3 regions of the Streptomyces sp. NPDC058864 genome follow, and region 1 is predicted to be linked to each of the others. Evidence: riboswitches for the same ligand, from Rfam matches in the RefSeq annotation. Region 1 holds a riboswitch; each other region holds the start of a gene.
What was found. A riboswitch is a leader RNA that binds a small molecule or an ion and turns the genes downstream of it on or off. The one in region 1 is predicted to bind cyclic di-AMP.
Positions count from the first base shown of each region.

Region 2: linked by a shared signal. The riboswitch ahead of ACFW3D_RS31225 (M23 family metallopeptidase) and the one ahead of ACFW3D_RS03865 (C40 family peptidase) in region 1 are both predicted to bind cyclic di-AMP.
Region 3: linked by a shared signal. The riboswitch ahead of ACFW3D_RS05655 (M23 family metallopeptidase) and the one ahead of ACFW3D_RS03865 (C40 family peptidase) in region 1 are both predicted to bind cyclic di-AMP.

Region 1 covers NZ_JBHYMQ010000003.1:140,292-150,603, reverse strand. The annotation lists gene ACFW3D_RS03875 (ATP-dependent Clp protease proteolytic subunit) at 1-637, shown strand, start outside; gene ACFW3D_RS03870 (hypothetical protein) at 644-949, shown strand; cyclic di-AMP (ydaO/yuaA leader) riboswitch at 1,301-1,457, shown strand; gene ACFW3D_RS03865 (C40 family peptidase) at 1,461-1,934, shown strand; gene ACFW3D_RS03860 (GNAT family N-acetyltransferase) at 2,024-2,668, shown strand; gene ACFW3D_RS03855 (ATP-binding protein) at 2,681-3,112, opposite strand; gene ACFW3D_RS03850 (helix-turn-helix domain-containing protein) at 3,401-4,252, shown strand; gene ACFW3D_RS03845 (DUF397 domain-containing protein) at 4,268-4,519, shown strand; gene ACFW3D_RS03840 (8-amino-7-oxononanoate synthase) at 4,522-5,670, opposite strand; gene bioB (biotin synthase BioB) at 5,818-7,041, shown strand; gene ACFW3D_RS03830 (adenosylmethionine--8-amino-7-oxononanoate transaminase) at 7,034-8,326, shown strand; gene bioD (dethiobiotin synthase) at 8,323-9,054, shown strand; gene ACFW3D_RS03820 (class I SAM-dependent methyltransferase) at 9,213-9,890, shown strand; gene ACFW3D_RS03815 (TetR/AcrR family transcriptional regulator) at 9,931-10,312, shown strand, end outside.
Region 2 covers NZ_JBHYMQ010000056.1:345-10,656, reverse strand. The annotation lists gene ACFW3D_RS31265 (ATP-binding protein) at 1-796, shown strand, start outside; gene ACFW3D_RS31260 (Z1 domain-containing protein) at 844-3,837, shown strand; gene ACFW3D_RS31255 (hypothetical protein) at 4,069-4,557, shown strand; gene ACFW3D_RS31250 (hypothetical protein) at 4,576-4,803, shown strand; gene ACFW3D_RS31245 (hypothetical protein) at 4,936-5,211, shown strand; gene ACFW3D_RS31240 (PfkB family carbohydrate kinase) at 5,230-6,099, opposite strand; gene ACFW3D_RS31235 (DUF6227 family protein) at 6,261-7,025, shown strand; gene ACFW3D_RS31230 (hypothetical protein) at 7,160-7,441, shown strand; gene ACFW3D_RS31225 (M23 family metallopeptidase) at 7,579-8,562, opposite strand; cyclic di-AMP (ydaO/yuaA leader) riboswitch at 8,892-9,031, opposite strand; gene ACFW3D_RS31220 (extracellular solute-binding protein) at 9,249-10,312, opposite strand, start outside.
Region 3 covers NZ_JBHYMQ010000004.1:265,106-275,417, reverse strand. The annotation lists gene ACFW3D_RS05675 (DNA gyrase/topoisomerase IV subunit A) at 1-31, opposite strand, end outside; gene ACFW3D_RS05670 (M16 family metallopeptidase) at 238-1,590, shown strand; gene ACFW3D_RS05665 (M16 family metallopeptidase) at 1,608-2,978, shown strand; gene ACFW3D_RS05660 (class I SAM-dependent methyltransferase) at 3,046-3,894, opposite strand; cyclic di-AMP (ydaO/yuaA leader) riboswitch at 4,180-4,336, shown strand; gene ACFW3D_RS05655 (M23 family metallopeptidase) at 4,352-5,116, shown strand; gene ACFW3D_RS05650 (GntR family transcriptional regulator) at 5,339-6,031, shown strand; gene ACFW3D_RS05645 (HPr family phosphocarrier protein) at 6,248-6,529, opposite strand; gene ACFW3D_RS05640 (bifunctional acetate--CoA ligase family protein/GNAT family N-acetyltransferase) at 6,650-9,373, shown strand; gene ACFW3D_RS05635 (DUF5998 family protein) at 9,402-9,989, shown strand; gene ACFW3D_RS05630 (alkaline phosphatase family protein) at 9,989-10,312, shown strand, end outside.

The DNA of each region.
Region 1 (10,312 bases):
TCGACCGACCGCCCGCTACGTCCTGCCCGAGTTCACCGAGCGCACCAGCGAGGGCGTGCGCTCCATGGACCCGTACTCCAAGCTGCTCCAGGAGCGGATCGTCCTGCTCGGGACGCCCATCGACGACACCTCGGCCAACGACGTGATGGCGCAGCTGATCCACCTGGAGGCCGCCGCCCCGGAGCAGGACGTCTCGCTCTACATCAATTCCCCCGGCGGGTCCTTCACCGCGATGACCGCGATCTACGACACCATGCAGTTCGTCAGCTGCGACGTGTCGACGGTGTGCGTCGGCCAGGCGGCATCGGCGGCGGCCGTCCTGCTCGCCGCCGGAACGCCCGGCAAGCGACTGGCGACCCCCGGCTCGCGGGTGCTGATCCACCAGCCCTCGTTCGCGGAGGTGGTCCAGGGCACCACGGCCGACCTGGAGATCCAGGCCAGGGAACTGCTCCGCCGCCGGGATCAGTTGGAGGAGCTGCTGGTACGGCACTCCGGGCAGGAACCGGAGCGGATCCGGGCCGACATCGAACGGGACACCATTTTTGACGCCCCGTCGGCCGTCGCCTATGGCCTGGTGGACCGGCTGACGCTGAGCCGCAAGGACGGCGCCGGCCGCGCCCCGCGCGCCCTGCGGTGACCGGCCGTGGTGCCCGAACTGCCCCCGCTCCCGGCCCTGACGCGGGCCGAGGGCGAGCTCATCGACGCCTATCTGGAGGTCGTGGACCTGCTCGGCCGGATCAATCCGTCCCGCTCGCGGGACACCTACGGGGCGCTGCGCGCCGCACAGGCCCTGGTGGGGCGGGCAACCGACCTGCGTGACGCGCTGACGCTGATGCACATGCGCGGGGAGAGCGAGGTGCACACGGCGACGATGGAACGGGCACTGCGGGTGCTCGACGGCGAACGGCGCACCGGTCAGGTGACCTTGCCGTCACCGCGGCCTCGCTGACGGAGCGTCACGACACACTGGACCGTTCGGGCGGCGCGAACTCGAACCGAATGGACTCGCCCGATCGTTGTATCTGCCGTGGACGCCCGGATGACCCCGACTTGCGCGACATGGCCGCACACATACGGAATCTGACGCTCCGTCCCTGGTGTTCGACTCCTTTCGAGTCGTCAGTCCGGGGCTTGTGTCGTGGAGTCCACCCGAATAGGTGAGTCGTGAACAGACTCACATTCGACCGGTTGCGCTGGGAATCGGTCGCTTCGGTGGGTGATCATCCCTTCGACGACAAGCCCCCGTCATCCCGGCGGGGCGGTCCGCGCGGACGCCGAATCCTGCCGCCGCGCGGATGCCAGGTCGACGACGACGCATCGGCAGGAGCGGAGGACCCGAGCACGACGGGTCCGGCGCCGGTCGCCGGACCCTTGGGGTGAAGCCGCAGCCGCGGCCGGGCATCTTCGCCTGCCCGAACCCGACAGGTCATCCTTCGCAGGCGGACGACGAAGGGTTGCGCATGAGTGCGCCGACAGCCATGTCCGGGGTCCTGTGCCGGCTGGGGGCGGTCTCCGCCCTCACGGCGGCCGCCGTGGCCGGTCCCGCGGTACTGCCCGATCTCGCCCAGCAGGCCGAGGCGGCGACCGTCTCCGCCAAGGCACTGAAGATCGCGGCGTCCAAGAGGGGCGCCCTGTACCAGTACGGGGCCGCCGGTCCCGGCAGGTTCGACTGCTCCGGGCTCACCTTCTACTCCTTCAAGAAGGCGGGCAAGAAGCTCCCCCGCACCGCGGGCGCGCAGTACAACAGCGTCCGGCACATCCGGAAGTCCGCACGGACCCGTGGTGACCTGGTCTTCTTCCACTACGGGAGCAACGTCTACCACGTGGGGATGTACGCCGGACACGGGAAGATCTGGCACTCCCCCAAGCCCGGCGGGCGGGTGCGGCTGGAGAAGATCTGGAGCCGCAGCGTCTGGTACGGCCGGGTGAAGTGACCCCGGTCGCGGTGCCCGGGAGCCGGGGCTCCCGGGCACCGCGACCGGCACCGCGACCGGCACCGGGGACGTGCCGGTACCGTGCCGGTGTGTCCCTGGAACGCATCCTCGCCGACGCCGCCGGCGGCGTCTTCCCGCCCGCCGACGGCTCGGTGACGGTCGTGCCGCAGCCCGCGCCGCGCGACGCCGGGGTGATCGCCTTCACCGCCCACAGCGTGGTCTTCGCCGACGCCGACCCGGCGGCGGTGCGCGGGCTGCTGCCACCGGGCGATCTGTCGGCGCCGCTCAATCCGCCCTTCCTCACCGCGCTGTGCGCGCTGCTGGACCGCACGGTGAACAACGTGGACCTACTGACCGCCGCTCCGGCCCTCCCGGGGCCGCCACCGGCCGCCCTGGACCTGGCCCTGCGGGAGACCGCCGACCGGGGTCGTCCCCGGATCGCCCGGGCCCTGCGGCACCGGGACGCGGTACGGGCCTGGACGGTGCCCGGGGGCACGGTCCTGATCGGCAGGGGCGTGGCGGGTCGCTGGGAGGCGGCCGTGGAGGTCGACCCGGGAGCACGCGGCGCGGGCCTCGGCCGCCGGCTCGCGCTGGCGGCACGTCATCTCGTCCCCGGGGGCGCGACGGTGTGGGCCCAGATCGCCCCGGGCAACGCGGCGAGCGTGCGGGCGTTCACGGCGGCGGGCTTCGTTCCGATGGGCGCCGAGGCGCTGCTGCTCACCCGGGAGGACTGAGGACCACCGGGGTCACTCGACGGCGGCGGTGGCCCAGGGCAGGCTGATCCACACCGTCTTGCCGCCCTCCTCGGTGGGGGTGACGAGGAGGGTGCCACCCGCCTCCGCCGTGAGGTGACGGATGATCACCATGCCGCGGCCGTTGTCCTGCTGCACGGCTGCGGGCAGTCGCTGGGGCCAGCGGGGATGGCTGTCGGTGACCCCGATGCGCAGTTGCTCGTCCCGGTCGAGCTGGACGTCGAGGGTGAAGGTCGGAGACTGGCCGAGGGTGTGCAGCACCGCGTTGGTGGCGAGCTCGGAGACGATGAGCCGGACGGAGTCGGCGGGGTCCGAGTCCTCGGGCATGCCCCACTCCGCCAGTAGGTCGCTCACGTAGCGACGTACCGCGGGGACCGAGGCAGGGTCGCTCGGCAGGGTGACGGATGCTTCCTGGTGGTCTGCCATGGCGACGCTGTCCCTTTCCCGCCGTGACCAGGACGCCGGCGCCTGCCGCGCCCGTGGCCGTGCGCGCGACAGCCGAAGGCGCCGTGCCCCGCCTTACGCGTGGCACGTCCCCGTACGGCACTCACGCGCCAGAGTGTCACTCATCGTGCCCTTAATCGGGTGTCACCACAGCTATATGCATATATCTGTCGCCCAAAGCGGTGAACTCTGCTACGAGAGAACGTATTTGCGCGGCAGACTTCGCTCGGGGACCGGCGGGGGTGCCGGGAACCGGGAGGTGCACACACCATGCAGCAGGTGCCGGCGGTACGCCGCCGCAAGATCGGCTCGGAATTGCGCCGTCTGCGCGACACGGCGGGGCTCACGAGCGGTGAGGCCGCCCAGCGCCTGGGATGGCACCAGTCCAAGGTGAGCCGGATCGAGACCGGCCGCAGCGGGGTGCGCCCCGAGGACGTCACGGCGCTGCTGGACGTGTACGGGGTACGCGACCAGCGGCTGCGGGAGATGCTCGCCGCTCTGGCCGGTGAGGGCGACCGGCGCGGCTGGTGGCATGAGTTCCGGGAGGAACTCCCGTCCGCCTACCGGGACTTCATCTCCCTGGAGACCGACGCCTGCCGGGCGCGGACCCTGGAGACGACGGTGGTGCCGGGCCTGCTGCAGACCCCGGACTACGCCCGGGAACTGACCCGTTCCGTCCTCCCGCAGCTCGGTCCGCGGCAGATCGCGACCCTGGTGCAGGTGCGGATGGCCCGCCAGGCGGTGCTGCGCGCCGATCCCCCGCTGGAGCTGTGGGCGGTGCTGGACGAGGCGGTGCTGCGCCGGAGGGTGGGGGGTCCAGGAGTGATGGCGGCGCAATTGAGCCATCTTGTGGAGCTGGGTTCACTGCCTCATGTGCATCTGCAGGTGCTGCCTTTCTCGGCCGGTGGGCATATAGGCGTCACAGGGCCTTTCGTAATCTTCTCATTTCCGCGCATTGCTGATCTGGACGTGGTTGTTCTCGACCATTTGACGAGTAGTCTCTATCTGGATCAGCACGAGGACGTCAGGGCGTACGGTGCTGCCTTCAATCGGTTGCGCTCCCACGCCCTGTCGAGTGAGCAGTCGCTGTCCTTCATCTCCGGCATCGGCAAAGGCGCGTAAGGAGGCACACCCCCCATGTCCGACGCTCTGCCTCAGTACGTCTCCTCCAGTGCGTCCCTCTTCGGCGTGAACTGGCGACGCAGCAGCTACAGCACGGCGGCGAACAACTGTGTCGAGACGGCCCTCATCGGGGACGGGCCGTTCTCGGGACGACTCGCCGTACGCGACTCCAAGGATGTGCGCGGCCCTGCCCTGCTCTTCCCCCCGGCGGCCTGGGCGGAGTTCCTCGCCGCCGTGGCGGCGGGGAGCCTGACCGAACGCCCCTGACCTCAGGGGCACGGCGGCGCCGTACGGACGATCGTCCCCACGGCGTCGCCGATCTCCCGGTCCGTCAGATCCGCCCGCGCGGTGAGCCGCAGCCGCGAGATCCCGTCGGGCACGGACGGTGGCCGGAAGCAGCCCACCGCGAGACCCGCCCCGCGGCACGCCGCGGCCCACTCGACCGCCGCCTCGGGCGACGGCGCCCGCACCGACACGACGCACGCGTCCGGCGCGGTGGCGTCCAGCCCCGCCTCCACCAGCCGCTCGTACAGCTCGCGGGCGACCGCCCGGGCCCGTACGGCACGCTCCGGTTCCCGCTTCAGCAGCCGCAGCGCGCCGAGCGCGGCGCCCGTCGCCGCCGGGGCGAGGCCCGTGTCGAAGATGAACGTCCGCGCGGCGTTGACGAGGTGCTCGATGACCCGGGCCGGGCCGAGCACCACGCCGCCCTGGCTGCCCAGGGACTTGGAGAGCGTGGCGGTGCACACCAGCCCGGGCGCGCCCGCGAGGCCCGCCTCCGCGGCCGCCCCCCGCCCACCGGGGCCGAGCACCCCGAGTCCGTGCGCGTCGTCCACCAGCAGCGCGGCGCCGTGCTCGCCGCAGGCGTCGGCCAGCGCACGGAGCGGGGCGGCGTCGCCGTCCACCGAGAAGACCGAGTCGGTGACGGCCACGGCGGGCCCGTCGTGGCCGGTGAGCGCCTTGCGGAGGGCGTCCGGATCGGCGTGCGGCACGACCTCGGTGCCGGCACGGGAGAGGCGGCAGCCGTCGATCAGCGACGCGTGGTTGCCGCTGTCGGAGACGATGAGCGTGCCCGGCTCGGTGGTGAGCGCGGTGACGGCGGCGAGGTTGGCGGCGTAGCCGGAGGCGAGGACCAGCGCCGCCTCGAAGCCGCAGAAGGCGGCGAGTTCGGCCTCCAGCTCGGCGTGCAGCTCGGTGCTGCCGGTGACCAGCCTGGAACCGGTCGAGCCGGCGCCCCAGCGCAGGCAGGCGTCCGCACCGGCCCGGGTCACCTCGGGGTGGTGGGCGAGTCCCAGGTAGTCGTTGGAGGCGAGGTCCAGCAGTGGCGAGTGCGCCGGCCGGGGCCGCAGGGTGCGCACCAGCCCGGCGGCGCGACGCCGTTCGGCGTGCGCGTCGATCCAGTCGAACGGGTCGCGGTTCATGGTCGTTCCCTGGGGTCGGCGGAGGGTTCGGCAGCACCGTAGTGTGCCGGACCGGCTCGCACGGTGTGGTGATGCACACACCCTGAGCGAGCGGTCTTGTGGGATGTCCCATTGGCCGTGGCCGGTGCCGTGCGTCAGGATCGCGGCATGGAACTGCTCAATGCTTTGGTGGACAAGGGCCTGCGCCGCGAGCTGCCCACCCGCGAGGAGGCGCTCGCCGTCCTGGCGACCTCCGACGACGAACTCCTGGACGTGGTGGCCGCGGCCGGCAAGGTGCGCCGCGCCTGGTTCGGCCGCCGGGTGAAGCTGAACTACCTGGTCAACCTCAAGTCGGGGCTGTGCCCCGAGGACTGCTCGTACTGCTCGCAGCGGCTCGGCTCGGAGGCCGGGATCCTCAAGTACACCTGGCTGAAGCCCGACGAGGCGGCGGCCGCCGCGGCGGCGGGGGTCGCCGGCGGCGCCAAGCGGGTCTGCCTGGTGGCGAGCGGACGCGGCCCGACCGACCGCGACGTGGACCGGGTCTCCAGGACCATCGAGGCCATCAAGGAGCAGAACGAGGACGTCGAGGTCTGCGCCTGCCTGGGCCTCCTCTCCGACGGACAGGCCGAGCGGCTGCGCGGCGCGGGCGCCGACGCGTACAACCACAACCTCAACACCTCCGAGGCCACCTACGGGGACATCACCACCACCCACACCTACGCGGACCGGGTCGAAACGGTGCAACAGGCCCAGGCGGCGGGCCTGTCCGCCTGCTCCGGGCTGATCGCGGGCATGGGCGAGAGCGACGAGGACCTGGTCGACGTGGTCTTCTCGCTCCGCGAGCTGGACCCCGACTCCGTCCCGGTGAACTTCCTCATCCCCTTCGAGGGCACCCCGCTGGCGAAGGAGTGGAACCTCACCCCGCAGCGGTGCCTGCGGATCCTCTCGATGGTGCGGTTCGTCTGTCCCGATGTGGAGGTCCGCATCGCGGGCGGCCGTGAGGTGCACCTGCGGAGCATGCAGCCGCTCGCCCTGCACCTGGCGAACTCGATCTTCCTGGGCGACTACCTCACCAGTGAGGGCCAGGCCGGCAAGGCCGACCTCGACATGATCGCGGACGCCGGTTTCGAGGTGGAGGGAGCCGGTGAGGTGACCCTGCCCGTGCACCGGGTGGACGCGGCGGCCGCGGCCGGGGGCTGCGGCGGCCAGGGCTCCGTGGGCTGCGGCTCGCACGGCGAGGGCGAGGGCGGCGGCTGCGGCCCCTGCGGCGGCCACTCCCACGGCGGCACCCCCGGCGAGCTCGCGCAGCCGGCGGCCGCCGGCGCCGCCCGCACCGACCTGGTGGCCGTGCGCCGCCGTGGCACCGGCACGGACCTGCCGCCCAATGCCTGAGCCGCTCACCCCCGGCGAGCTGCTGGCACTGGACCGGGAGCACGTCTGGCATCCGTACGGGCCCATGCCGGGCCGTCAGGAACCGCTCGTCGTCGAGTCCGCGGCCGGGGTCCGGCTGCGGCTCGCCGAGCCCGTCGAGGGTGCGACCGACCTCGTGGACGGCATGTCGTCCTGGTGGTCGGCGATCCACGGCTACAACCACCCGGTGCTCAACGAGGCGGCCCGCGGCCAGCTGGACCGGATGAGCCACGTGATGTTCGGCGGGCTCACCCACGAACCGGCCGTGCGGCTCGCCGCCCGCCTGGTGGAGATCACCCCCGAGCCGCTGCGGCACGTCTTCCTCGCCGACTCCGGCTCCGTGTCGGTCGAGGTCGCCGTCAAGATGTGCCTGCAGTACTGGCGTTCGCTCGGCCGGCCGGAGAAGCAGCGGCTGATGACCTGGCGCGGCGGCTACCACGGCGACACCTGGCAGCCGATGTCCGTCTGCGACCCGGAGGGCGGGATGCACGGGCTGTGGTCCGGCGTCCTGCCCCGGCAGGTCTTCGCGGACGCGCCGCCGGCCGCGTACGAGGAGGCGTACGCCGACCACCTGCGCGAGACGATCGCCCGCCACGCGCACGAGCTCGCCGCGGTCGTCGTGGAGCCCGTCGTGCAGGGCGCGGGCGGCATGGCCTTCCACTCACCCGCCTACCTGCGGGTGCTGCGCGAGGCGTGCGACGAGCACGACGTGCTGCTGGTGTTCGACGAGATCGCCACCGGCTTCGGGCGCACGGGGACGTTGTTCGCCGCCGAACAGGCCGGGGTCAGTCCGGACGTGATGTGCGTCGGCAAGGCGCTGACCGGCGGCTACCTCACGATGGCGGCGACCTTGTGCACCTCGCGCGTCGCCGACGGGATCTCCCGGGGCGAGGTGCCGGTGCTCGCCCACGGCCCGACCTTCATGGGCAACCCGCTGGCCGCGGCCGTCGCCTGTGCCTCCATCGACCTGCTGCTCGGCCAGGACTGGGCGCAGGAGGTCAAGCGGATCGAGGCCGGGCTGCGCGAGGGGCTCGCGCCCGCCGCCGGGCTCCCGGGGGTCCGCGACGTACGGGTGCTGGGCGCGATCGGCGTCGTCCAGCTCGACCACCCGGTCGACCTCGCCGGCGCGACGCGGGCCGCCGTCCGCAGCGGGGTATGGTTGCGGCCGTTCCGGGACTTGATCTACACGATGCCCCCGTACGTCACGGGGGACGAGGACATCGCGCGCATCTGCGCGGCGGTGCGCGCGGCGGCGGAGGCGGCATGACGGTGTTGTTCGTGACCGGTACGGGCACGGAGATCGGCAAGACGGTGACCACGGCGGCGATCGCGGCGACCGTGCTGTTCAACCAGTACAGCGTCGCCTACCTCAAGCCCGCGCAGACCGGGGTGGGCCCCGGCGAACCGGGCGACGCCGCCGAGGTCACCCGGCTCGCCGGGCCCGAGGTCACGAGCGTCGAACTGGCCCGGTACCCCGAGCCGCTGGCGCCCGCCACGGCCGCACGGCGCTCCGGGATCAACCCGGTGGGCCCGACCGAGATCGCGGAGGCTGCGGCGAAGCTGGCGGCGGTGCACGACATCGTCCTCGTCGAGGGCGCGGGCGGGCTGCTCGTCCGGCTCGACGACGCGGGCTCGACGCTGGCGGACGCGGCACGGATGCTCTCGGCCCCGGTGGTCGTGGTCGCCCCGGCGGGGCTCGGCACCCTCAACAGTGCCGCGCTGACGGCGGAGGCGCTGAAGGCGCGGGACCTCAACTGCGCGGGCCTGGTCATCGGCAGCTGGCCCGAGGACGCGGACCTGGCCGCCCGCTGCAACCTGGCCGACCTGCCCGGCGTCACCGGCGCCCCGCTCCTGGGCGCCCTGCCCGCCGGTGCGGCCGCCCTCGACCCCGCCGCCTTCCGCGAGGCCGCGCCCGGCTGGCTCTCCCCCCGCATCGGCGGCATGTGGGACGCGTCCGCCTTCACCGCGCACTGGGCACCCCCCGCCCTGGCCTGACCCCCGCCGCCGGCCGTCCCCGGACGATCCCGCCGCAGCGGTGTCCTGGGGCGGCCTTCGGGCGACACGCCGAATTCGCCCCGGTGGGGGAAGGCTTGGGGACGGCTCCGGAGCGGCAGAATCGGAGAGAGGGGTGCCGAGGCGAAGGAGGTCCGGCCATGCGGAGCCGTACCGGCGTGACGCGCGAATCCGTCCATCACCCGCTGTTCGCCCGCTTCTACGCCCGCTGCGGCCCGGTGATGGACGCCCGCGCGGGCTTCGGCGCGTACCGGCGGACCGTGCTCGCCGGGCTCACCGGCCGGGTCATCGAGATCGGCGCGGGACCGGGGCTGAACTTCCGTCACTATCCGGGCACCGTGGCCGAGGTCGTGGCGATCGAGCCGGAGCGGCATCTGCGCCGGCTGGCCGCCGACGCGGCGCAGCTCGCCGAGGTGCCGGTGGACGTGGTGCCCGGGGTCGCCGAGGCGCTGCCGGTCAAGAGCGAGGCCTTCGACGCGGCGGTCGCCTCACTGGTGCTGTGCTCCGTACGCGACCAGAGGCGTGCCCTGGCCGAGCTCCACCGGGTGCTCCGGCCGGGCGGGCAGCTGCGGCTGCTGGAGCACTGCCGGGCCGAGGGCCGCGGGCACGCGGCGCTGCAGTGGGCGGCGGACCGCACGCTGTGGCCGCTGCTGTTCGGCGGCTGCCGGACCGGGCGGGACACGCTGTCCGCGGTTGAGGCGGCCGGTTTCGAGTTGCTGGAACTACGCCGCTTCCGCGTCCCGGAGCGCGCAAAGGGCCTCACCCTGCCCGTACCGAGCGCCCCGCACGTCCTGGCCACCGCCCGGCGCCGCGGCTGAGCTCCGGGGTCCTGTACCTACTGGTATGTACACTGCTGCCATGGAAACGACGTCGGAGCGCCTGATCGAGAGCACCCGCGAGCTGCTCTGGGAACGCGGCTACGTCGGCACCAGCCCCAAGGCCATCCAGCAGCGTTCGGGGGTCGGCCAGGGCAGCATGTACCACCACTTCTCCGGCAAGCCGGAGCTGGCGCTCGCCGCCGTGCGCCGTACCGCCGAACAGATGCGGGAGGCCGCCGAGCGCGAACTCGCCCTCCCGGGCCCGGCGGTCGAGCGGGTCTCCCGCTACCTTCGCCGCGAACGCGACGTGCTGCGGGGCTGCCCGATCGGGCGGCTCGCCCAGGACCCGGAGGTCGTCGCGAGCCCGCGGTTGCGGGCGCCGCTCGACGAGACCTTCGAATGGCTGCGCGGACGGCTGGCGG
Region 2 (10,312 bases), on a different contig from region 1:
CAAGGCCGGCTATCCCAGGACGTTCACAGCCGAAGTCGAAGGCGTGGGTGAGGTCGGGCTGCAGGCACACATCTGGCCCGCCAAGTCGAAGCAGGCGGGGTTCCGCCAGATCGGCTCGCTCCTCGAACGGCAAGGCTTCTACTTCTACCGGAACGACCGGCTCGTGCAGGCCGGCGGGTGGAGCAACCTTCGCAGCCCCGAGGGCCATCTCGTCCTCGCCAGGATCGCGGTAGACCTGCCGGCCACTGCGAACGAGGTGTTCAGCCTGACCGTGAAGAAGGAGGGGGTCGAGGTCACCCCCGCCTTCACCCGGGGCGTCGAAAAGGCCACCGACGACGATGGAGCTTCCTTTTCCGCTTATCTCGCCGACGCGGAGGACGCCTATCGCGAAGGCGCGTCACGAGCGGTCATCGAACGTCCCTCCGTGATACCCCCAGGCAAGGGCGTCGACCCGAAGGTAAAGCGCGCGGTGGCTGAGGAGCTGCCTGTGAAGGGCGGTGAAGAACCGATCCGCATCGAGTGGGTCACGCTCCCCGACGACCGCTTCTTCGACCTGGACCGCGACGGTCACGCGATCCTCCTCAACAAGGCTTTCAGGGATGACTTCAACGACGGCAAGCGCGGCGGGTCGAACGACGCACCGGTCACCAAGACGCTGATCTACCTGCTCCTCCAGGACTCCTTCGGGCTGGGCCGCTGGGAGAAGAAGCGCGCCGACCGTATCGAGTACTGGAACAGCATCCTGCTGGCCTCCGTACTCGCACAGCGTGAGCGCCGCGCCCGCACGATCTCCTGACCACGCCACCAGCGGCCCCGTCGGCCGCGCACACCTGAGGAACCCCATTGAGCGACGCACTGCTTGAAGTCCATACCTCGGCACTCGCAGGGATGACAGCCAGTCCACGGCATTTCGAGAAATGGGCGGCACTCGCCGCCGATGAGGACTTCCCCGACGCCGACCTCAGCGAGGCTGCCTTCTGCGCACGCCTCGCGGTCGATGAAGCCGAAGGCGGGGCTCTGACAGCACTGTGGGCCCGCGCTCTGACCAACTGGGACTTCGAGGAACAGCCGCGATGGTCCCCCGGCACCGAAGCCCGTACGGATGAACGCCGCAGCGCTGTGTACGACCGCCTGCACCTCGGTGACGATCTGCGCGAGGCGCTCAGCGCAGCCGTACCCGTGGCGCACGTCGCACCGGTGACCGTCATCGCCCGCGAGCACACCCCCTGGTACGGCTCCGAGCGGGCAGCGGCGCGTTCCTTCTACTGGAAGGCCTACGAACGGAAACTCCGCGAAAAGGGCTGGTCCGAGACGGCGATCGCAAGCCTCGACGAGGCGAGCCGGGCGGTCGTGGAGAGGCTCTCCGACCCTGAGCAGACCGCCGTGCGCCAGGCCAAGGGTCTTGTGGTGGGATACGTCCAGTCAGGCAAGACGGCCAACTTCACCGGGGTCACGGCAAAGGCCATCGACGCTGGTTACCGTCTCGTCATCGTGCTAGGCGGCACGCTCAACCTCCTGCGCGCCCAGACCCAGCGCCGTCTCGACATGGAGCTGATAGGCCAGGAGAACATCCTCCGCGGAGCTGACCCCGAAGACCCTGACTCGCTCGTAGGCATCGATTACGCCGGCGACGACGACGACTGGCCCGACTTCGTCCGCCACGGTGACCGGCCGTCCGCCCTCCGGGCTTTCGACATCGAACGCCTCACCACCCGTGACAACGATTACAAGAGCCTCGCGCAGGGGATCCGGGCCCTGGAATTCGAGAAGCGCGAGCCAACACTGCCGCTCTGCGACCCCGTCAACCTGCACCGTGCGGCAGCGCGCGTGATGGTCGTCAAGAAGAACAAGAGCGTCCTGACGAAGCTGGTGAAGGACCTCAAACAGATCCACGGCATCCTTGGTGAGCTGCCTGCTCTCATCATCGACGACGAATCCGACCAGGCTTCCGTGAACACGTCGAACCCGAAGCAGTGGGAGCAGGGTGCGACCGAGCGCACGGCCATCAACGGCCTGATCTCTCAGCTGCTGAGCCTCCTCCCGCGCGGCCAGTACATCGGCTACACCGCCACGCCGTTCGCGAACGTCTTCGTCGACCCGGGCGACGCGGAGGACGTCTTCCCCAGCGACTTCCTGATTTCGCTGCCCCGGCCCGACGGCTACATGGGAGTCCAGGACTTCCACGACCTGGACTCCCCGCTTGGGCCCGATGAGCGCACCGTGGCCAACTCCCAGGAGAAGGCGCACGTCCGCAGTATCTATGACGGCACCGACGACCGCCTGCAGGAAGCCATGGACGCCTTCGTCCTCACTGGCGCTCTCAAGCTCTTCCGGATCGCGCAGGGAGTGGCTGAGAAGCCCTTCCGGCATCACACGATGCTGGTCCACGAATCGGTCAGGATGGCCGAGCACGCAGCCCTCGCGCAGCGCATCAACTCGATGTGGCACGCGGCCGGCTACTCCTCGAGTGAGGGTCACGCACGTATCGCTGACCTGTGGGCGCGCGATTTCGCCCCTGTTTCGGCCGCCAGGGCCGACGGTCTGCCGAACCCGGCGTCGTACGACGAACTCCGGCCCTTCATCAGCCGTGCCCGGCAGCTCATAGCAAAGGGTGGGAATCCCGTCGTCGTCGTCAACGGAGACTCCGACCGGGACTTCGAGCAGATCGACCTCGATTTCGACCGGACGCCGAACGTCTGGAAGATCCTCGTCGGCGGCACCAAGCTGTCCCGCGGTTTCACCGTGGAAGGGCTGACCATCACGTACTACCGCCGCACCACACGACAGGCGGACACCCTCATGCAGATGGGGCGGTGGTTCGGGTTCCGGCCCGGCTACCGGGATCTTGTGCGTCTCTACATCGGGCGCGAGGAGGCTCTGACGAAGACCTCGTCCGCGGATCTGTACGAGGCCTTTGAGGCAATCTGCCGCGACGAGGAGCTCTTCCGGCAGCAGCTCACGCAGTACTCCGTCCTCGTGGACGGGAAACCCCAGGTCACGCCTGCCCAGGTGCCGCCTTTGGTCGCCCAGCACCTCTCGTGGGTCAAGCCTTCCGCGCGCAACAAGATGTTCAACGCCGAACTGGTCGAAGTGCGCTCGCCCGGCAAGCCGGTCGAGCCCGCGGCGTATCCCGTGGATGCGGCTGCGCTGCGGCGCAACACGGAGCGGTGGCAGCCTCTGCTCAGCACGTTCTCCGGACAAGCCGCGGATTTCACCAATCCGCCGGACGGCAGCAGCGGGCTCACCCGGACGTTCTCGGCTCTGACGGCGTGCGTCACGCACTCGGAACTCATCTCCGTGCTCAGTTCGCTGGAGTGGGAGCGCCCGGGAATCTTCCAGCCGCACCTGCAGTACCTGGCACAGCTCGACGGGACGCTCGCCAAGGTCGACGACTGGCTGCTGATCGCCCCCCAGCTCACCCAGGCCAATCGCATGGAAGCCTCGGTTCTTGGCTCCACACCCTTGTCGCTGGTCCGACGCAGCCGACAGCCAGGAAAGCCGTCTTTTGGTCGCATCGCGAGCGTGGAACATCGCACGGCCGCACAACGGCTGATCGATGCGGCAGGGAATGCGGACACTGCTCCCATCGTCATCGGGGATGCGCATGTCGGACCGGACACGGGTGTCGCGCTGGTCTATCCCGTCGTCGAGGGCACGACAGATGGTGACGTGCGCGCGGCCATCTCTGACGGCCACGCTGACCCCGCGAAGCTGGTCATGGCCTTCACCCTGATTCCGCCCCGGTCGGCGACCGACTCGACCCGCCGCCTGGTGCGATTCCGGGCACGGAACTCACGTCACGCCGACGAACCGATTGTGGCAGCACCAGCCGAGTAATTCCCCTGCCTCTTGGGCCGGTCGGCCGGAACGAGTATCCGGCCGACCGGTCAGGTAGCGGGCCGCCGACCAGGCACATCCACCGGTGCTCGGTTGCAGAACTGTGGCTTAAAGGTTCCTGCACCACTCCCCCGAGCGACCTTGTGTCACCGGCACGCAACACCACGTATCGCCCGAATCGGATCCGCCGTTCCTGGTGCGTCACGACATCAAGAGCATCGGAGGGATCCCATGGGTCGAGCCAACGCAGTCACGCGCTACGTGTCGCAGGTCGCCCTGGCGACGTCCACGGCAGTCGCCACGGTGATCAGCTTCTCGACGCCCGCATCGGCGAGCGCCGTGGGGTACGGGAAGGTCACCGGCTTCTGCTTCGACGCCAAGGGCGTCGAACTGTGCCTGCCGACAACCTCCATCGGCCATTTCATCCAAGGTTCGGGACGCACCATCACCCGGGAGGAGGCATCCATTCAGGACACCCTCGGCGGTGACACAGCCGGCGGTCGCTGGTGCAACTGGCACATCGACTGGCGGTATTCGGACACCGACGGCCGCACGTACCTCGTCAGCAAGGGCCCCGTGCATCAGAGCTGCGCAGATCTGAGCTCGATGGGCCGCATCGACACGACGCGACGGACGTTGAAGCACTACGGAAAGGCGTGCGCCGACTTCTTCGCCGCCGGAGCCAAGCGCGGGACGCAGTGTCACAACATCATCAAATAGCAAGACCGGAGCGCCAGAATGAGCAATGGCATGCAGCCAGCGATGCGCAGCAGGATTCTTCGCAGCGTGCTGACACTCGTCGGGAGTTACATGGTCGCGGCCATCTTCGTACCAGTCGCCCTGGCTCTACTCCCGGACGCCACGCAGGCCTCATTCTCCGATGCCGAGGTCGGCTGGCTGGTGTTCGCGATCGGCACGGCGATCAGCGCGCTCGTCTTCTGGGTAACAAGGTCGCGCGAGCGGTGAGGCCGCGGCAGGGCACCCGCTGCCGCTAGCCCATTCACACCAGCCCCGTGTGCAACACCCGTGAATTCGTGACTTCGTACGCCCGTGTCGGGGACGGTGGGCGGGCGTTGAAGCACTGCGGAGGGGCCGGGCGTGAGCGGCCCCGGGTGTCGCGGCATCGTCGAGGAACAGGGCGGGATCCCCATGGGCAACAAGTCGCCGAACGTGCGGTCGGGCCGGTTGATGCGGTGGGTGCTGACGGCGGGGCTCAGCTACCTGGGGGCGATGTTCGTCGTGCTCGGGTGCCTGTCGCTGCTGCCGAAGCGGACGCAGACCTCGCTGTCGGAGACCGCCGTGGGGTGGGCCGTGCTCGGGGTGAGCGTCGTGCTGTTCACGCTGTTCGCGGGACGAAGCCGCGGGCGGTCCTGAGCCCCTGGCACGGATGGCTCACGCCTGCATCCACTCCCGGGTGCCGAACGAACCGCAGGAGCGCGAGGCGACGTCCGCCGCGAAGGCGAGGGCCGCGTCGAAGGCGGGTGGGGTGAGGCGGGTCGTGATGTGGGCGGCGAGGTGGTGGGCGAGGGCGCCGTGGAGGACGTCACCGGCGCCGAGGGTGTCGACGACGGGGGTGATCGCGGGGACGGGGATCTGCCCGTCGGGCCGGAGGATGGGGGACGGGCCCCGGGTGACGGCGGTCCAGCGGACTCCGGCGTCGCGGAGGAAGGCGAGGACCTCGGCCGGGGTGGAGGTGCCCGGGGGGTGGAAGTCGGCGGAGCACACGGCGACGTCGACGTAGGGGAGCAGGGCGGGCGTGGCGGGGCGCCAGCTGCCCGCGTCCAGGAGGACGGGGACCCCGGCGGCGCGCGCGAGGCGGACCGCAGGGACGGCGAGCGCGGGGTGGTGGGCGTCGACGAGGACGACGTCGGCGTCGCCGACGAGGACGGAGAGGTCTCCGGGCGGGGAGACGGAGCTCCCCGAGGCCGCGTTGGTGGAGGCGACGGCCCGGTCGCCGGTGGCCGCGGTGACCAGGACCGTGGAGACCGCGGGGGGTTCGGGGGAATCCGCGGTGAGGTTGATGACGTCGACGCCGAGCGCCGCGAGGTCGGCCTCGATCGCGCCGGCGAGGGGGTGGCCGCCGAAGGCCGTGAGCAGGACGGCTTCACCGCCGAGGTGGGCGAAGGTGGCGGCGGCGCCCGTGGCGGGGCCGCCGGCGGCGACGGTCTGGGTGCGGGCGGTGAGTTTCTCGTTCGGGGCCGGGACGTGGTCGACGAGCGTGATGACATCGAGGGTGCAGAGGCCTACGAAGAGTGCGCGCATGGGCGCATGGTGGCAGCAGGGGGCGTGCGTTTCCCGTCTTACGCGCCTCCTACGGGTGGGGGTGCACCATTTTTCCGGGAGACCCGACGCGCAGCGCGTCGATGCCACTACGCTGAGTGCTCGCAATGGTGCGCGGGGAATGCCGTGAGCAGGAGGACCGCATGGGGAACGCGCGACCAGGTGGGGCGGGGCCGGCGGACGTCGAGGTGGTGCTGGCCAGGGCGCAGAACGCCTTCGACGTCGACGACCGCGTGCTGGGACGGCTGGCGACCGCGCTGATGGGCTGCACGGAGCTGGCGTCCTTCCGCCAGCGCAAGGGCCCGCCGCGCAGGCTGAGCCGCAGGACGCTGCGGCACACGTTCCTGCTGGCCGACGGCAGTACGCAGCTGCTGTGGGAGATCGAGCACAACACCGGCCCCGGCAGCGGCGAACCGCTGTACGAGGTGTACTCCGACCCGGACGCGCTGGCCGTCGCCCAGCACACGATCGACGCGCGCTTCGGCGAGCCCTCCCCGGAGGAGCTGGAGGCGGAGGCGGCGGACTGGCTGGCCCGGCTGCCGCAGCTGGCGATGGACCTGACGCCCGGGCCCCGGCAGTACACGGAGGACCATTCCGCCGAGCACGCGTGGCGGGTGCTGCGGCGTGCCGAGAACACGGACGTGCCGGGGGAGGAACTGCGCAGCCGGCTGGGTTCGGCGGTGGGCCATGACATCGCGTACGTCACCGGCCGGCACACCCGGATCGGCACCGGCCGGGTCGCCGGCTGGACGCTGTACGAGCACGCCTTCCTGCTGGAGACCGGCGAGGAGATCAGCCTCTGGGAGGTCGAGCACACGATGACCCCCGACGGACGGCCTGTGTGCGAGGTCTACGCCGACGAGACGGCGGCCTGCGACTCCGCGGACGTCCGGCTGGAGGCGCTCTGACCACGCGCTCACCTCGCGTTCACCGCGGGATCGCGCTGTTCTGACCGTGCCCCCGGCCGCGTTCCGGATTGCGGCCGGGGTGCAGCCGGAGGAAATTGGGGCGTAGGCGTGTCGGTGGGAGGCGGGAGGTTCCCATGCCGGTCCTGGCGGAGGTCGAGTTCCCCGGTGTGACGGCCCTGCAGTACGAGGAGGCGAACCACCGCGCGGGGTTCGGGCCCGAGCATCCTCCCTCCGGGCTGCTCTCCCATGCCGCCGTGATCACCAACGAGGGTCTGCGGCTGGTGAACGTCTGGCAGTCCGCGCAGGCCCTCGAGGCCTTCATGGAGATCATGATGCCGGCCGCCAAGGAGTCCGGTTTCCCGGAGCCGAGCGGACCGCCGAGGATCTCGGAGCTCTACAACTTCGTCGTCCCGTAGCGCCGCGCGGCGCCCCGCCGCGTCCCGTCACACCCCGCGGAAACGGACCGGCGGCCCTGGGTGACGGGGGGTGTCACCAGGACCGCCGGAGTTCGTGGGGCCGGTCGTCGCCGGTCGCGGCCGGACGTCCCTCCGCCTCAGACGGAGAGGCCCTTGCTGCGCAGCCAGCCCATCGGGCCGATCGGGTCGCCGCCGCCGGGGCGCACCTCGAGGTGCAGGTGCGGGCCGGTGACGTTGCCGGTGGCGCCGACGCGGCCGATGGTGTCACCGGTGTTGACCTTGCCGGAGGTGACGATCATCGAGGAGAGGTGGCAGTACCAGAGCTCGGTGCCGTCGTCGAGGGTCAGGATGATCCGGTAGCCGTACGAACCGGCCCAGCCCGCCTCGGTGATGGTGCCGCTGTGGATGGCCTTGACCGGGGTGCCGGTCGGGGCGGCGAAGTCCTGGCCGGTGTGGGTGTTGGCCCACAGCGAGCTGGACTCGCCGAAGCCGGCGGTCAGCGTGTACGAGGAGACCGGCTTGACGAAGCTCTTGGCGAGCTCGGCCAGGCGCTCGGCCTCCAGCTTCTTCGCCGCCTCCGCCGCGGCCTTCTTCTTGGCGGCGGCCTCGGCGCGGACCCGTTCCTGCGCGGCGGACTTGGCGGCCTTGGCCGCGGCCTCCTGCTGTGCGGCGGTCTTGGCGGCCCGGTCGGCGGCGTTCCGCTGCTGCTGGGCCTGGTCGAGGATGCGGTTGCGCAGCGCCTCGCCGGCGCCCGGGCTCAGGGCCTCGGCGACGGGCTTGGCCTCGGGGGCGCTGTCGCCGTCGACGAGGGCGCCGATGCCGGGCAGTTGGGACGCGTCGGGCAGGTGCGGGAGGGAGACCGGGAGCGGGTTCTTGCCCTCGGCGGTGGCGACCCCTCCGACGCCCAGCACGGCCACGGCCGCGACCCCGAAGACCGCGGAACCGCGGCCCAGGGAGCGCTGCTTGGCGACGCGGTGCCGGCCGCGCACGGGGCCGGTGGACTCCTCGGTGGGGTTCCAGGGCTCGGCCTGCGGACCCTCGTAGGGCGCGGCCTCGACGTCTGCGACGTCCTCGGCGTCCGTGGTGCTCCCGAAGGCACCGAAGGCGTCGAAGGCCTGGATGTCCTCGTGGCGCGGGCTGGTGGGGGCGGGGGCGGTGTCAGCGGCCTCGTACGCCTCGTGCCCGGCGGCCTCGTGCTCCGCGGCGGCGGTGTCCTGGGGAGTGGTCTGCGCGGCGGCGGCCGCGTCGAGCCAGCCGGCGGCCATGTTCCACTGGCCGGTGTCCCAGCCGTCGATCGCGTTCTTCGTCGGCGGTGCCTGCTCGGCAGCCGGGGGATTCCACCCGGCGGCCATGTTCCACTCGGCGGTGTCCCACTCGGGGTACGCGGATACGGACCCCTGTTGCTGTCCGGGTATCAGGGCAGGCTCGTTCGACGCCACGCGGGCGCACTCCTTTCCTTCCTTCTCGCCTACCGGGTTAGCTGACGGGTTCGGAGCAGGAAGGTCTCCTACGAGGACCGCGGAGGGCCCCCGATTCACCCCAGGAAGTGGTTCCCCGGTTCCCGCGCACGGGATTCGGCAAGCGCACGGCGCCGCCCTGTCGGCGGAGGGACGACCGCGCTGCGTTATCGAACGTTAATAGAGGCGCCCGCCAATTCCAAGCCACTCAAGCGAGTTCATGACGGGAATCTATGGGGATGGACAGGACAGAACGGGACATTGGGCCGTGACTGCCGTGACCTACGGGAAATGTGAGTGTGCATCAGTCGTTATGCGGAAGGGAGTGCCGCGCTCACGAGGAGTGATGGTCACCCCGGACCGCGGCCGCCGAGCGCGCGTCCCAGACGGGCGTCGAGCCGCTCCGCCGAGGCGTCGGCGGAGCGGTGCGCCGCGAGCATTCCGTGCACCTCACGCTGCAGGACCCGGGTGAAGGTGACGTAGTGCGCGGTCGCCGGACGGGCCCTGGCGGCCTGCAGCGCGCACCACAGCAGGGTCGTGTAACCGGGGGTCGCGGCGGACGGCGAGGGCGAGGGCTCCGAGCCGCGGCCCGCGGGGCGGTCGTAGAACCAGGCGCGGGGGTCGTGAGGATCGTCACAGTTGACATCCCCGGCTCCGTATGCTGATTGCCGCGCCGGGGCGAAACCCGCTCTGAGCAGGGCATGTTGGGCGTCGGGTCCGGTCAGGAAGCGGATCAGGTCCGCGGCGTCACCGGGGCGGTCACTGGTGGCCGCGACGCCCAGGCTCTGCCCCCCGAGGGCGGCGACGCCGGGGAGCCGGGCCACGCCGAAGCGGACGCCGGGGGCGAGGGCGGCGTCGAGCCGGTTGTAGGCGTACGGCCAGTTGCGCATCAGCACGCTCTGCCCCTCGGTGAACTGGGCGAGGGTGACGGACTCGTCGGCCTCCAGGGACTCCGGGTTGAGGTTGTTGGCCGCGCCCAGCCGGCCGAGCTCGTCCAGCCCCTCGCGCAGCCCGTCCTCGGTGCCGGTGTAGCGGCCGTCGCCGTCGACGAGTTCGACGCCGGCGGTCCAGAAGGTCTCCAGGGTGTTGACCGTCAGGCCCTCGTACGCGCGCAACTGGGTGGTGTAGGCGGGGTGGCCGAGCGGGCGGACGTCGGCGAGCAGGTCGCCGATCTTGGCGTAGCCGCGCAGGTCGGCGGGACGGCGGCCGGCCTTGGCGAGGTCGTCGGTGCGGTAGTAGAGCAGGCCGACATCGGTGTTGAAGGGCACCGCGTAGGTGCGGCCCTTCCAGCGGCCGGCGTCCGCGGCCTGGCGCAGGAAGTCGCCGTCGACGAGGGCGGGGTCGAGCGGACGCAGCAGCCCGCTGTCGGCGAACTCGGGGATCCAGCTGATGTCGAGGTTGACCACGTCGTACG
Region 3 (10,312 bases), on a different contig from region 1:
GCGGCGGGGTCTTCGTGGTGCGGCGGGCCATCAGGGCGCTGCTCCTTCGGCTGGACCTCATCGGATAAGGACACGGGACTGACGCGGACCATTGTGGACCGCCCCACCGACAGTCCGGACCACCCCCCCGGCTCATACGTGGCGGTGACGGGAACTTCGCGGGCCGTTTGTCCGCTGCCTAGAGTGGCAGGTCTCAGCACAAAACAACGAGTACGCGACCGGAAGGACAGCTTGCCCATGGGTCACACGGCCACGCCGGAGGCAGAATCCGGCGGCCTCACCGCGACCGAGCACCGCCTGGCCAACGGCCTGCGCGTCGTGCTCTCCGAGGATCACCTCACCCCGGTCGCCGCGGTCTGCCTCTGGTACGACGTCGGTTCCCGCCACGAGGTGAAGGGCCGTACCGGACTCGCCCACCTCTTCGAGCACTTGATGTTCCAGGGTTCGGCGAACGTCAAGGGCAACGGCCACTTCGAACTGGTCCAGTCCGCCGGCGGCTCCCTCAACGGCACCACCAGCTTCGAGCGCACCAACTACTTCGAGACCATGCCGGCCCACCAGTTGGAGCTCGCGCTCTGGCTCGAGGCCGACCGCATGGGAAGCCTGCTGTCCGCGCTGGACCTGGAGAGCCTGGACAACCAGCGCGACGTGGTCAAGAACGAGCGCCGCCAGCGGTACGACAACGTCCCCTACGGCACCGCCTTCGAGCGGCTGACGGCGATGGCGTACCCGGACGGCCACCCGTACCACCACACCCCCATCGGTTCGATGGCGGACCTGGACGCCGCCTCCCTGGAGGACGCGCGCGCCTTCTTCCGGACGTACTACGCGCCGAACAACGCCGTCCTCGCGGTCGTCGGCGACATCGACCCGGAGCAGACGCTCGCCTGGATCGAGAAGTACTTCGGCACCATCCCGTCGCACGACGGCAAGCCGGCGCCGCGTGACGGTTCACTCCCCGGGGTGATGGGAGGGCAGCTCCGCGAGGTCGTCGAGGAGGACGTCCCCTCGCGCGCGCTGATGGCCGCCTACCGGTTGCCGCACGACGGGACCCGCGAGGCCGACGCCGTGGACCTGGCGCTGACCGTTCTCGGCGGCGGTGAGTCCTCGCGGCTGCACAACCGCCTGGTGCGCCGGGACCGCAGCGCCGTCGCGGCCGGGTTCGGCCTGCTGCGGCTGGCCGGGGCGCCGTCGCTCGGCTGGCTCGACGTGAAGACCTCCAGCGGGGTCGAGGTGCCCGCCATCGAGGCGGCCGTCGACGAGGAACTGGCCCGCTTCGCCGAGGAGGGCCCGACCCCCGAGGAGATGGAGCGGGCCCAGGCCCAGCTCGAACGCGAGTGGCTGGACCGGCTCGCCACCGTCGGCGGCCGCGCCGACGAACTGTGCCGGTACGCCGTGCTGTTCGGCGACCCGCAGCTGGCCCTGACCGCCGTCAAGCGCATCCTGGACATCACCGCCGACGAGGTGCGCGCCGTCGCCGCGGCCACGCTGCGGCCCGACAACCGCGCCGCGCTGGTCTACGAGCCCACCGGCTCCGCGGCCGCCGCCGGCGAGGACTCCGACGAGGACGAGGAGGGCGCGGACCAGTGACCGACGTCCACACCACCATGACGTTCCACCCGCAGCCCCGGCCGGGTCAGCCCAAGCCCTGGGCCTTCCCGGCCCCCGAGCGCTCCACGCTGCCGGGCGGACTGACGGTGCTGAGCAGCCGGCGGCCCGGCCAGAAGGTCGTCGCCGTCGAGGTGCTGCTCGCGGCGCCGCTCGACGCCGAGCCCGAGGGCCTGGACGGCGTCGCCACGATCATGGCGCGGGCCCTTTCCGAGGGCACCGACAAGCACAGCGCCGAGGAGTTCGCCGCCGAGCTGGAGCGTTGCGGGGCCACTCTCGACGCCCACGCCGACCACGCCGGGGTCCGGGTCTCCCTGGAGGTCCCCGTCTCCCGGCTCGACAGGGCCCTCGGTCTGCTCGCCGACGCGCTGCGCGCCCCGGCGTTCCCGGACGGCGAGGTCGAGCGGCTGGTGCGCAACCGCCTCGACGAGATCCCGCACGAGCTCGCCAACCCCGCGCGGCGCGCCGCCATGGCGCTGTCCAAGGAGCTCTTCGCCGCCGACCTGCGCTGCTCCCGGCCCCGCCAGGGCACCGAGGAGACGGTCGCGCGCATCGACGCGGCCGCGGTCCGTGCCTTCTACGACACGCACGTACGGCCGTCCACCTCGACGGTCGTCGTGGTCGGCGACCTCGCCGGGATCGACCTGGAGGCGCTGCTGGAGAGCACGCTGGGGGAGTGGAGCGGCAAGCCCGCCGAGCGTCGCCCGCTGCCCGCGATCACCGCGGACGACACCGGTCGCGTCGTGATCGTCGACCGGCCCGGGTCCGTCCAGACCCAGGTGCTCATCGGCCGTGCCGGCGCGGACCGCCACGACCCGGTCTGGGCCGCCCAGGTGCTCGGCACGTACTGCCTCGGCGGCACGCTGACCTCGCGCCTGGACCGCGTCCTGCGCGAGGAGAAGGGCTACACGTACGGCGTGCGTGCCTTCGGGCAGGTGCTGCTCTCCACTCCCGAGGGCACCGGCGTCTCCCTGCTCGGCATCAGCGGGTCCGTGGCGACCGACGTCACCGCGCCCGCGCTGGCCGACACCTGGCAGGTGCTGCGCACCCTGGCGGCGGAGGGCCTCACCGACGAGGAGCGCGACGCCGCCGTGCAGAACCTGGTGGGCGTGGCACCGCTGCGCTACGAGACGGCCTCCGCTGTGGCCGGCACCTTCGCCGACCAGGTCGAGCAGTCCCTGCCGGACGACTTCCAGGCGCGGCTCTACGAGCGTCTGGCCGCCACCGGCACGGTCGAGGCGACGGCCGCGGCCGTCAACGCGTTCCCGCTGGACCGGCTCGTGGTCGTCCTCGTCGGCGACGCCTCCGTCATCGCGGACCCGATCCGCGAGCTGGGCATCGGCCCGGTCGAGGTCGTCACGGGCGGCTGACCGGTATTGCCCACCGCGGCCCCGGGCGCCCTCGAGGCACCCGGGGCCGCGGTGTGCCGGTGGCCGTTCAGCGGCCGAGGCGGGCCGCCGCCACATGGACCCGCATGCCGCACGGAATGCGCCCGCCGGGCCCGGCCAGGGCGCGCGCGTGCTCCAGGAACTCGGCGCGCAGCTGCGCGGTCCGCTCCTCGTCCAGGACCTCCATGTCGTAGAACATCCCGCTGAGGGTCGACCAGACCTCGTCGGGCGTCCCGTCCATGGCCATGACGACCGTCTCCCAGGACAGCGGCGCGAAGCCCAGCGGTGCGAGGAGCCCGTCGAGACCCTCCCGGGTCCGTGTCCTGCGGTCGCCCAGCCGCGGGACGCGGCGTTCCGGCGGTGCCGCCCGGAAGTACGGCACGGCCACTTCCAGGAACAGTTCCACGGCCTCGCCGGGCACGGAGCCGCCGCCGACGGCGACCGCGAACGTGCCGCCCGGCGCGAGCACCCGCGCCGCCTCGGCCACCACCCGGTCGGGGTCCGACATCAGCATCAGCGCCATGTGGGAGACGACGGCGTCGAACGAGGCGTCGGGGAACGGCAGCTCCTGGGCACGCCCCTGCCGCAGATCCGCGCCGGCCAGCGCGGGCCGCAGGCGGGCGAGGGCGAGCTCGCCCTCCGACAGGTCGACGCCCGCCGTTTCGGCGCCGCGCCCGGCGAGCAGCTCCAGCAGGGCGCCGTCCGCGCAGCCGAGGTCCAGGACCCGCCGGGCGCCCGCGACGCGCTCGGCCAGCACCTCGTAACCGGTCCGCCCGTCGCGGGTGGGGGCGGCCTCGGCCCCCTTCGACTGGCGGCCGGGCATCCGGTCGTGGAAGGCGCGCAGGAAGTCCTCGGCGGCGCGGGCGGCGTCGGCGGCCGCTCCTGGTGTCGTGGTCATCCCGTGACCCTACGTACGTGGTGCCGCCGCCGGGCCCCGGACGGCAGGGCCGCTCCGTGACGCCGGTCACGCGGCCCGCACCGCGGCGTCGCGCGGCCGCGCCGGGGCTCCCGGAAGCGCGCATACCGCCGGGGGCCGGGGCGGCGCGGTATTGCGGACGGTTGCGACCGGTTGGCGTCCGGTGTGGCATCCCGCACATATTGCCGGATTTTTTTGGAGACGGGAGCAACGCGCGGTTAGCGTCCTCGGGTTGCCCGGCGGAAGCAGCCGCCTCCCGCGGCACCGGAGCAACGATCGCCGAGTCCCCGTCGGGCGTGAGCCTGGGGAGCCGGGGACCCACACGAGAAGTCCCTGGGGTGAATCGGGCGGCGTGCCGCCGCCCGTAGGAGACCTTCCTGCTCCGAACCCGTCAGCTAACCCGGTAGGCGAGAAGGAAGGAAAGGATCTCCGCCTGCCCATGGCGTCGTTCTCCATTCGCTCCACCCTGGCCGGCGCCGCCGCGCTGACCACCGTCACCACCGGCGCGTTCGTCGTGCCCGCCGCGGCCGCCGACGCCGGGACCGGGGGCTCCGCCTTCGCCCGCTGCGCCGCCGTCGCCGGGGACCTGGCCACGCACCTCGCCGACCAGGCGTCGGCCCAGCACCGGGCGGCCGTCGTCGCACAGAAGCGCCACGACGCCCACGTCGCCAAGGCCAAGCGCGCCGCCCGTGAACGTGCCGCCAAGGAGGCCGCGGCCAAGGCCGCCAAGGCCAAGGCGGCCCGGGCGGGCGGCACCGCGCACGCGTCGCGGAGCGCCGCGGCGGGCCGCGGCACGCTCGGTGGCTGGACACTGCCCGTCGCCGGCTCCATCGGCACGCCCTACCGCGCGACGAGCAGCCTGTGGTCCTCCGGCTACCACACCGGTGTGGACTTCGTGGCCTCCGTCGGCACGCCGGTGCACGCCGCCGGCGCCGGCACCGTCGTCGAGGCGGGCTGGGGCGGCTCGTACGGCAACAACATCGTGATCCGCCACGCGGACGGCATGTACACCCAGTACGGCCACCTGTCCTCGCTGGGCGTGTCCGTGGGCCAGACCGTCTCCGCGGGGCAGCGGATCGGCCTGTCGGGTGCCACCGGCAACGTGACCGGGCCGCACCTGCACTTCGAGGCGCGTACGGCCCCCTCCTACGGCAGCGACGTGGACCCGCTGGCGTACCTGCGCTCCAAGGGCGTCCGCATCTGAGCCATTCCCCTCCCCCCACCCGAAGGCCCCGGTTCCCCCGCCGGGGCCTTCGGCATGCCGGTGCCTGCCGGCCGCGGGTGTGTCCAAAAACGCTCCATGAATTCAGGACGGCCGTCGGAATCGGCGCCCCACTGGAATAGAGTCGCGGCAGAAACGCCGGCTCCTCCGTTGCGCGCGGATTGCAGGACGGACGTCGGCGCGCACCGAAAGGAAACCTGCGATGTGGGGTCGGACGTGAACGGGACCGGCGGTGCGGGCCGCCGGAATTCGGCCCGGGCGGTGTGCACGGCGATCCGTGACGACATCGTCAGCGGGTTCTTCGCGCCGGGGAGCCGGCTCACCGAGGAGCAGCTGGCCAAGCGCTACGGGGTCTCCCGGGTCCCGGTGCGCGAGGCGCTGCGCACCCTGGAGTCCGAGGGCTTCGTACGGACCCGCCGGCACGCCGGGGCGTCCGTCGCCGAGCCGACCGAGCAGGAGGCGGCCGACCTGCTGGACATCCGTGCCCTGCTGGAGCCGCTGGGCGCCGCGCGGGCGGCGCAGCGGCGCACCGAGGCCCATGTGAAGGTGCTGCGCGGACTCGTCCGGCTGGGCCAGGAGCGTTCCCTGCGGCGCCAGTTGTCGGACCTGCCCGCGCTGGACGGCTGGTTCCACGAGACGCTGGCGCAGGCCTCGGGCAGCCCGACCCTGGTGGCGCTGCTGACCCAGCTGCGACACAAGATCGCCTGGGTGTACGCGGTGGACACCCCGGACCGCGCCATGGAGTCCTGGGAGGAGCACGGGGCGGTCGTGGACGCGGTGGCGCGCGGTGACGCGGAGCGGGCCCGGCGGCTGACGGCGGCCCATGTGGAGCGGGCGACGGCGGTGCACCGGCTGCGCCGTCCGGAGAGCACGGGGCGCGGCGCCGCGGCACGGTGAGGAACCGGAAACACGCCGTACACATTTCGCGCGGCCGGGTTTAACAGTAGTGCCGTATACAAAGTGGGGAATTGTGTGCGGAGGTATTTCCGTGGCGCATTGCGCTCCGCCCTGCCCGGAAATGGCGACGCAATGACGAAGGGGCGGGTCCGCGAAATCCGGCCGGATTTCGACGGGGACCCCGCCCCTTTTGCCGTACGGCGGCTGCGCGCGGTGTCAGACGGTCTCGGGGAGTTCGTCCAGCCCCTCGGAGACGAGCTTGGCCAGGCCGTCCAGGGCGGCGTCCGCACCCTCGGCGTCGGTGGCGAGCACGACCTCCTCGCCGCCGGCCACGCCCAGGCTCAGCACGGCGAGCATCGAGGCGGCGTTGACGGGGGCGCCGTCCGCCTTCGCGATGGTGACCGGCACACCCACGGCGGTGGCGGCACGGACGAAGATCGAAGCGGGACGTGCGTGCAGGCCCTCGGCCCAGCCGATGGTGACGCGGCGCTCAGCCATGGTGTTGCCCTTCGGGTCGTTCCTGGGAGGTCTAGACCAGTCTGCCATGCCTCGGACACCGGTCCGTCACCACATCGTCGCACCGGTTCCGCGGCGGCCGGGTGCCCGTACGCTTGGGCCATGACGACGCCGTCCGACGCAGAGCGCGACTACCCGGTCCACTGGGAGGCGGACGTGGTCCTGCGCGACGGTGGGATCGCCCACGTCCGGCCCATCGCGCCGGACGACGCGGGACGGCTGGTGAGCTTCTACGAGAAGGTCTCCGACGAGTCCAAGTACTACCGCTTCTTCGCGCCCTACCCCCGGCTCTCCGACCGGGACGTGCACCGCTTCACCCATCACGACTACCGCGACCGCGTCGGCCTGGCGGCCCTGGTCGGCGGAGAGTTCATCGCGACGGTCCGCTACGACCGCACCGACGACGGCGAGGCCGAGGTCGCCTTCCTCGTCCAGGACGCCCACCAGGGCCGCGGCGTGGCCTCCGCCCTGATGGAGCACATCGCCGCGGTGGCGCAGGAGCGCGGCATCCGCCGTTTCATCGCCGAGGTGCTGCCCGCCAACCGCAAGATGATCAAGGTCTTCACCGACGCGGGCTACACCCAGCAGCGCAGCTTCACCGACGGCGTCGTCCGGCTCGAGTTCGACCTGGAGCCCACCGAGCAGTCCCTCGCCGTCATGCGCGCCCGCGAGCAGCGCGCCGAGGCCCGCTCCGTCCAGCGGCTGCTCGCCCCCGCCTCGGTCGCCGTCATCGGCGCCGGCCGCAGGCCGGGCGGCGTCGGCCGCGGAGTCCTCCGGAACATCGTCGCGGGCGGCTACACCGGCCGCGTCCACGCCGTGAACCGCTCGTTCCCCGAGGACCAGCGCATCCTCGAACCCGAAGGCGTCCCCGCGCACCGCTCCGTCGCCGAGATCCCCGGCGGCGTCGACCTCGCCGTGATCGCCGTGCCCGCCGACGAGGTCGCCGAGGTCGTCGACGCGTGCGGCCGGCACGGCGTCCTCGGCCTGCTGGTGATCTCCTCCGGCTACGCCGAGTCCGGCGCCGAGGGCCGCCGCAGGCAGCGCGCCCTGGTACGGCAGGCGCTCACGTACGGCATGCGCGTCATCGGCCCCAACGCGTTCGGCATCCTCAACTCCGCCGAGGACGTCCGGCTCAACGCCTCCCTGTCGCCCGAGACCCCCGACGCCGGACGGCTCGGGCTGTTCACCCAGTCCGGAGCCATCGGCATCGCGATGCTGTCCGGGCTGCGCCGGCGCGGCGCCGGGCTGTCGTCCTTCGTCTCGGCGGGCAACCGGGCGGACGTCTCGGGCAACGACATCCTGCAGTTCTGGTACGACGACCCGGCCACCGACGTCGCCCTGCTCTACCTCGAAACCCTCGGCAACCCGCGGAAGTTCTACCGCCTCGCCCGGCGCACCGCCGCCGTCAAACCGGTCGTCGTGGTCAAGGGCGCCAGGCACTCGGCCGCCGCCCCGCCCGGACACGCGGTGCCCCCCGCGCGCATCCCCGACAGCACCGTCTCCGCCCTGCTGCAGCAGGCCGGCGTCATCCGCACCGACACCGTCACCGAACTCCTCGACACCGGACTGCTGCTGTCGTGCCGGCCGCTGCCCGCGGGACCCCGCGTCGCGATCCTCGGCAACTCCGAGTCCCTCGGGCTGCTCACCTACGACGCCTGCCTCACCGCGGGCCTGGAGCCCGGCCTCCCCCTCGACCTCACCACCGCCGCCGGCCCCGAGGACTTCCGGGCGGCCCTCACCGCGGCCCTCGCCGACCCCGACCACGACGCCGTGGTGGTCACCGCCATCCCGCGCGTCGGCTCAGAACTCGCCGAGGCCCCCGCGAGCAGCGACGACCCCGCGCTGGCCGAGGCCCTCCACGCCGCCGCGGACGGGGCCGGGACCGGCAAGCCCGTCGTGATCGTGCACACCGCCCTGGAGGCCATGGCCACCCGCCTGGCGGCCGTCCGCATCCCCGCCTACAGCGCAGCCGAGCGGGCCGTGAAGGCACTGGCCCGGGCCGCCGCCTACGCCCGGTGGCGCAGGGACGCCCAGGTCCCCGGCCGGGTGCCGGAGTTCGAGGACGTCGACGAGGCGGGCGCCTGCCAGGACGTGACCCGCCTCCTGGACGAGGCCGGGGAGCCCGCCGGGGACACCCACGGCGTCACCCTCGACGACAGGGCCGCCGCCGACCTGCTGGCCCGCTACGGCGTCGCGGCGCGGCCCACGCTGCCCGCCCCCGGGATCGACGCGGCCCTGGAGGCGGCGAGCCGGCTCGGCTACCCGGTCGCCCTCAAGACCACCGCGCCCCACCTGCGGCACCGCGCCGACCTCGGCGGCGTACGCCTGGACATCGCCGACCCGGACGACCTCAGCCGAGCCTTCGGGGAGCTGACCGCCCGGCTGGGCAAGCCCGAGGAGCTGCACCTGGTCGTCCAGGCCATGGCGCCGCGCGGCGTCGACACGGTCGTACGCGCCACCGTGGACCCGGCCGCGGGCGCCGTGCTCTCCTTCGGCATCGCCGGCGCCCCCTCCGAACTCCTCGACGACATGGCGCACCGGCTGGTCCCGGCGACCGACCGGGACGTCGCCGAGCTGGTCCGCTCCATCAAGGCGGCGCCGCTGCTGTTCGGGTGGCGCGGCGCGGAGCCGGTGGACACGGGCGCCCTGGAGGAGCTGCTGCTGCGCGTGTCGATGCTGGTCGACGACCTGCCCGAGGTGGTCTGCGTCGACCTCGAGCCGGTCGTGGTGGCCCCCGCAGGCCTCACCGTGCTCGGCGCCTCCGTGCGCCTCGCGCGGCCCCCGGCCCGCACGGACCTCGGGCCTCGCGCACTGTCGTCCTTCTGAACACATGCTCCGCACTAGGATGGTCGCCATGGCGAAGACCGGTACGACGACCCAGGGGCTGCGCGCGGCGATCGAGCGCAGCGGCTACTACCCCGCCCTCGTGGCCGAGGCCGTGGAGGCCTCCGTCGGTGGGGAGCCGGTCGCGTCGTACCTGGTCCACCAGGAGACCACCTTCGACGCGAACGAGGTCCGCCGGCACGTCACCGTCCTGGTCCTGACCGACACCCGCTTCATCGTCAGCCACACCGACGAGCAGAGCGCCGACGACACCTCCCCGAGCCCCTACGCGACCACCTCCACCGAGTCCGTCAAGCTCGAGCGGATCTCGTCGGTCGTACTGAGCAGGGTCGTCGCCAACCCCGAGTCGTACACCCCGGGCACCCTGCCCCGCGAGGTCGTGCTGACCATCGGCTGGGGCGCGGTCAGCCGCATCGACCTGGAGCCCGCCGCCTGCGGCGACCCCAACTGCGAGGCCGACCACGGCTACACCGGCTCCTCCACCGCCGACGACCTCAGCTTGCGGGTCAGCGAGGCGGGCGACGGCCCCGAGACCGTCCGCCAGGCCCTCGCCTTCGCGCAGGCGCTCTCCGAGGCGACCGCGGGCGCGGCCTCCTGATGGTCCATCCCGCCCCCTCCTACGAACCGCTGGATCCGTACGCCGCGCCCGCCCCCCGCTACGGCAGCGGCTCCCTGAGCGACCTGCTGCCCGCGGTCGCCGCCGGGCTCGGCATCCCCGGTGTCCCGCGGACGGCGCTCGACCTCGCGCCCGCCGACCGGGTCTGCGTGTTCCTCGTCGACGGCATGGGGTGGGAACTGATCCGCCGGCACCCCGACGAGGCGCCCTTCCTCACCTCCCTGATGAACGGCCCGGCCACCGGCGGCGGCCGGCCGATCACCGCGGGCTTCCCCTCCACCACCGCGACCTCGCTCGCCTCCGTC